Linked DNA regions of Chitinophaga caseinilytica. The protein of the gene in region 2 interacts with the protein of the main gene of each other region in a pairwise test. Links are inferred from orthologs where the notes say so. Each region holds a gene or a part of one and is shown on either strand. Other genes may lie near its edges.

Region 1 (3,013 bases), 460 kb from region 2 along the record:
TATCCGGTCCAGCACCAGTACCTGGAACAGGATCAGCAAAATGAATCGGATGATATTTCTTAACAGTATGCTCATTTCAACATTTTGCGTGTCGAATCCTCCAGCCGCTCCTGCTCGTCGCGCAGCAGGTTCTCGATGACGTACACGTATTGCAGGTTGTAAAAATTAGTGGCCAGTTTGAGGCGGATGGTAAACGAGGTGCTCGCTTTCTCGCCGACGTAAAAGGTGTCGATGTACCCGATGTTCATGTTTTCGGGGAACACGGCCGAGAAGCCGCTCGTCACCACGGTATCGCCCTTGTGCAGCTTGGCGCTGCGGGGCACGTCCTTCATCGTCACATGCCCGCCGTCGTACCCGTCCCAATACACCGTTCCGATCTCGCCGGAGTTTTTGAGGCGGGAGCTGAAGCTGAAGGAAGAGGTGCTGCCGCTGGATTTGGTGAGCAGGGAGATGATCACGGCATAGTTTTCCGAAGCCGTTCTCACCACGCCTACCACGCCGTTAGGCCCGATCACGCCCATGTTGGGGCGGATACCGTCTTTGGAACCGCGGTTGATGGTGATGAAGTTGACGGGCTTGTTGACGGAGTTGTTCACGACTTTGGCGCTGCGGTAGAGGAACTTGCGGACCTCCGTGCTGAGGAGCTTGCGGGCCGTATCGTTGGTAAATTTCCGGAGGGTGTCAAATTTCACCTGGGAAGCCGTGTCTTTTTCCTCGAAGCTGGTAGGCAGTTGCTGGAGCAGCGCGAGGTTTTCCGACACGAGGCTGTCGTTGGTGGATTTGAGGTGGAAATAATACTGGATATCGTTGTAGCGGGTGTACAGTTTGCCGGAGACGCCGTTGGCGGAATTGAGGTAAACGGTACGTTGGAAATTATTGGTCCGGAAAACGAAAATCAAGCAAATCACTTCCAGCAGCAAAAACAGAAAGAAGTTGAAGTACCGCCGTAAGAAAATGATCAGATTGCGCACTGGATACGAGTCTAAGGATTCCGGATATCATCCCGGCATGCCTGGGGCAAGCCGGGATGTGTTTTTTTATTGCATCAGGAAAGGATACTTGCCGATGTGTTTCAGGGCAATGCCGGTGCCTCTTACTACCGCGCGCAGCGGATCGTCTGCTACATGAACGGGCAGTTTGATCTTCTGGCTCAGGCGCTTGTCCAGCCCGCGCAACAGGGCGCCACCGCCGGTGAGGTAAAGGCCGCGGCGGTAAATATCCGCTGCCAGCTCGGGCGGGGTGGTTTCCAGTGCTTTCAGGATGGCTTCCTCGATCTTGAAGATCGACTTGTCCAGCGCTTCGGCGATTTCCTGGTAAGATACCATGATCTGTTTGGGGATACCGGTCACAAGGTCGCGACCGTTCACGGGGATGTCGTCCGGTGGATTGTCCAGCTCTTTCAGGGCAGACCCGATCTGGATCTTGATCTGCTCTGCCGTGCGCTCACCGATGAGCAATGAGTGGTAACGGCGAAGGGCTTCCATGATGTCGGCCGTAAATTCGTCGCCCGCGATGCGGATAGACTGGTCGCACACGATCCCTGCGAGGGCGATCACGGAGATGCCGGTAGTACCGCCTCCGATGTCGATGATCATGTTACCGACCGGTTCTTCCACGTCTATACCGATACCGAGGGCCGCAGCCATCGGTTCGTGGATGAGATACACTTCCTTGGCACCCGCCTGCTCCGCAGAGTCGCGCACCGCGCGTTTCTCCACTTCCGTGATGGACGACGGGATGCAGATCACCATCTTCCAGCTCGGGGCGAACAACGGCTTCTTGGGATAAACCATCTTGATCAGCTCGCGGAGCATCCCCTCTGCCGCATTAAAGTCTGCGATCACACCGTCTTTCAGCGGACGGATGGTGCGCAGGTACTCGTGCGTTTTTTCGTGCATCATCATCGCCTTCTTGCCTACGGCAACGATCTTTCCACTGGCCCTTTCTATAGCCACGATGGAAGGTTCGTCTACCACCACCTGATCGTTATGAATGATCAGTGTATTGGCGGTACCGAGGTCAATTGCAATCTCCTGAGTTAAAAAGTTAAAGAAGCCCATTGTTTGATACGGTCAAAAATATTTGAATGCAAAAATGAATAATTCTAACGAATATACGATGCAATTATTGGATTATTCAAGAAGTTCAGCGGAAATAAATAAAAGAAATGCTATATGCATATTTTCGCTATCCGTGAACCCTGTACGACGAATTACTTAGCTGAATTCATACCCAATGTCGCGACGATAATACTTGCCCCCGAATGAAATGCTGTCGGCAGTCTCCCTGGAATGCGCCAATGCCTGCTGCAAATCGCTTGCCAAAGATGTGATGGCGAGCACGCGGCCGCCGTTGGTAACCGTTTTTCCGCCATCGGCTTTCGAGCCAGCGTGGAAAACGATCTGATCGGCCGTGGGAGCGGGAATGCCGGTGATCTCCTTACCTTTTTCGTACGCTTCGGGGTACCCTCCGCTCACGAGCATGATGGTAGCCGCGGCGCGCGGATCTTCGGTGATGGTCACTTTATCGAGCTGCCGTTCCTTCACGGCGGTGAAGAGCTCCAGCAGATCGTTCTGCAGCCTGGGCATTACGACTTCCGTTTCGGGGTCGCCCATGCGGCAGTTGTATTCGATAACGAAGGGGTCGCCCTCCACGTTGATCAGTCCGAAGAAGATGAACCCTGGGTAAACGATGCCTTCGGCGGCCAGTCCGGCCACGGTAGGCCGCACCACGCGGTCTTCCACTTTTTTCATGAAACCCGCGTCTGCAAAGGGAACGGGCGAAATGGCGCCCATGCCGCCGGTGTTGAGGCCGGTATCACCTTCACCAATTCGTTTGTAATCCTTGGCGGAGGGGAGCAGTACGTAATGCTGGCCGTCGCTCAAAGCGAAGGCAGACATTTCAATGCCGGTGAGGAATGCTTCCACGACCACCTTTTTGCTGGCGTCGCCGAATTTGGCGGATTTGATCATCTCGGTATATTCGGCGATGGCTTCCTCGTGCGAGGCTGCGA
Region 2 (2,958 bases):
TGGTTCGATATCACCTGCATCGCGATGGACGAGCGCCCAATGGAGGCCATGCAGGCCGCTATTAAGCTGATCCGCAGTGTGGACAAGGATTTCAAGGTGTCTTTGGCGGGTAATTACCACAAGGAACTGGTGAACGATATCTACGATTATTGCATCGCCATCGGACAGGATTTCACGCCGGAAGAGCGTGCCACGCGCTTTGGCAAAAACTGGCCGACCACTTATTATACCTGCTGTACGGAAGGTTTCCCGAATACCTTTACCTTCTCGCCTCCCGCGGAATCCGCGTGGCTGGGATATTACGCCGCAGGTAAGGATTACAAGGGCTATCTCCGCTGGGCGTACAATTGCTGGGTGAAAGATCCGCTCCGCGATTCGCGTTTCCGCACCTGGGCTGCCGGCGATACTTACCTCGTTTACCCCGGCGGCCGTTCCTCGATCCGGTTCGAGCGGCTGGCGGAGGGCATCCAGGCGTATGAGAAGGTCCAGATCCTGAAGAAGGAAGGGAAGGGGCCGCAACTGGAGAAAGTGCTGAAGACTTTCGAGTGGAATACCCTGAAGCAAAAGAAAGCCGAAGATATGGTGAAAGCCGCTGCTGCCGTGATCAACAGCTTGTAAGCGATCGACATGAAGCATAAAAAAATCCTCCGAGGAATCGGAGGATTTTTTTTAACACAACTAAAAAACAATCAAACTAATATCATCTTAAAATTCATCAATCGGGCTTTTTCCCGTCGAGAAAGGTATTGATCGTGTTGATCTCTGCCTGGTTTTCGCCGTTCTGGCCAACTGTGTAGCTGGAGTAGAAGTGCTCGGCGGAACCGGCACCGTTGTCGAGATCGATGTTCCGGCGGAGGTACGCGGGAATGTTCTCGATTTCGGTGTTGTTATCCATATTTTTCACGTTGAAGCTGATGCTGCGCAGTTTGGCTACGCGTTCGAGCTGCTTCTTCCGTTGTTCTTCGGCCTGGTCGTCGTGCAGCGCCTGGGGCTGCGGGGGAGGAACGGGAGCGTTGTTGGCGTCTTCCCGGTACACCATTTTCATTTCTTCCTGCTGCTGCATGTTATTGCTGCTCACCGGTTCCACGTAAATGTTGGAAGGGCGGTTGAGGTAGCCTCCGGAACCTGCGCTGGTAGCAGGTTTCTGCTGAACGGGCTGGGGCTGCGGAGCGGCTTGTGTCTGCGGGGCGGAGGGTTCTACGGGCTCGATGTTGAGCGTGTAGGTCTCGCGTTCCGGTTGTTGCGGAGCGGGGGGCATGAAGGAAGCTGCGCTGGCCGGGTGTGTAACGGTGGGTTCCACGAGGCGGGGCGCCATGATGTCGATGATCTCGGGCTCGTCGTCGGAGAAGAGCATGCCCTGGTTGTGCATTTTCTTTTCTTCGTTTTCGCCGCCGAGGGTCATGACGATCTTGGGTTCTTCCTGTTGTTCGGTCGTAGCGGCCGGTTGTTGCGATTTGGCCTGGCGGATGGGGTTCTGCTCAAAGCCGGTGGCGATGATGGTAACGCCCAGGTTGCGCTGGAGGCTCTGATCGTAGCCAACACCGAGGATCACGTCGCAATCTTCGCCTGCCATGCTCTGTACGTAGGCCTGGATGATGTCCATTTCATCGAGCGTGTGCTCGAATTCGCCTTCGGAAGAGGAGATATTGATCAGGATCCATTTGGCGCCTTTGATATCGTTGTCGTTCAGGAGCGGGGAAGTCAGTGCATCTTCGATCGCGGCCTGTGCGCGGTTTTCGCCTTCGGCGATGGCCGATCCGAGGATGGCTACGCCGCCGTTGCGCATAACGGTGCAAACATCGGCGAAGTCGACGTTGATCTGGCCGGTGGAGTTGATAACGTCTGTGATACATTTTGCCGCGGTGGCGAGCACGTTATCCGCTTTTTCGAAGGCCGCCTTGAATTTGAGGTCGCCGAATTTCTGACGGAGCTTGTCGTTGGAAATGATCAGCAGTGTGTCCACATAATCCTTGAGGCGGTTGATGCCTTCTTCGGCCTGGATCATTCTCTTTTTACCTTCGTAAGAGAAGGGGGTGGTGACGATGCCCACGGTGAGGATGCCCAGTTCCTTGCATATTTTGGCGATGATGGGTGCGCCGCCGGTGCCGGTGCCGCCTCCCATACCGGCGGTGATGAACGCCATTTTGGTGTTCACCTCCAGTATTTTTTTAATTTCTTCGAATGATTCTTCCGTAGCCTGTTCGCCGATCCGGGGATTGGCGCCAGCTCCGAGTCCCTGCGTCAAATGCGGGCCCAGCTGTACCTTGTTGGGTACGGGGCTGTTTGCAATCGCCTGTGCGTCGGTATTGCAAATAATGAAGTTCACACCCTCAATGTTCTGACTGAACATGTGGTTCACCGCATTGCTTCCTCCGCCACCAATGCCTATCACCTTGATGATGGAGGATTTTTCCTTTGGAAGATCAAAATGTATCATGACTCTAGCTCTTTATATGGGTTAGTATTAGTGGTGTACCGTATCCTACGTTACTTTGATCGTTTTTATATGAACGTATATGAATTGCAACAATCAAGCCGAAACCTTTACAGTTTGGCGTCTTCTTCTTCCGTGAACATGTCGATGATCTTTGTTTTCATCCTGTCCAGGAAGCCTTTGAGGGAGGCATTGCGCTCGCGCGACTTACGGTCTTGCCGTGCGTCTGCCGTTTCTTCCTCTGCTTCTTCCATCCATTCGTCTCCGGATTCTTCGGCCTGGCGGGCCACTCTTTCCTTCGCGAAGTAGCTGGTGTTGATTTTCACGTAATTCTCCTCCAGTGCGCGGCGATCGTTCTCATAGTCGTTGTAGCCTTTGAGAATGAGCCCTACGCAGGTGGCGTACATGGGTTTGGTCAGCTCGTCGGTATGCCCGCTGGCGAGGTGCTCGTTGGGGTAACCGATGCGGGCGCTCACGCCGGTGGTGTATTCCGTCAGCTGGATCAGGTGTTTCAGCTGGGAACC

Evidence for each region.
Region 1: the proteins of ftsZ (region 2) and WJU22_RS02355 interact in binary tests that used the Escherichia coli proteins (3 or more experiments, as listed by UniProt). The link is inferred for Chitinophaga caseinilytica from one-to-one orthologs.

The regions. Positions count from the first base shown.
Region 1 is NZ_CP150096.1:563,731-566,743, forward strand. The notes cover bases 50-2,986. They hold WJU22_RS02355 (rod shape-determining protein), read right to left. Parts: upstream 2,061-2,986; coding sequence 1,038-2,060; downstream 50-1,037. Other genes in these bases: WJU22_RS02345 (rod shape-determining protein MreD), read right to left, coding at 50-75; mreC (rod shape-determining protein MreC), read right to left, coding at 72-971; purD (phosphoribosylamine--glycine ligase), read right to left, coding at 2,217-2,986. Also shown: more of WJU22_RS02345, read right to left, coding at 1-49; more of purD, read right to left, coding at 2,987-3,013. UniProt on the Escherichia coli protein: Forms membrane-associated dynamic filaments that are essential for cell shape determination. Acts by regulating cell wall synthesis and cell elongation, and thus cell shape.
Region 2 is NZ_CP150096.1:106,427-109,384, reverse strand. Bases 77-2,958 are described here. They hold ftsZ (cell division protein FtsZ), read right to left. Parts: upstream 2,438-2,958; coding sequence 716-2,437; downstream 77-715. Other genes in these bases: ftsA (cell division protein FtsA), read right to left, coding at 2,545-2,958; WJU22_RS00480 (glycoside hydrolase domain-containing protein), read left to right, coding at 77-618. Outside these bases: more of WJU22_RS00480, read left to right, coding at 1-76. UniProt on the Escherichia coli protein: Essential cell division protein that forms a contractile ring structure (Z ring) at the future cell division site. The regulation of the ring assembly controls the timing and the location of cell division.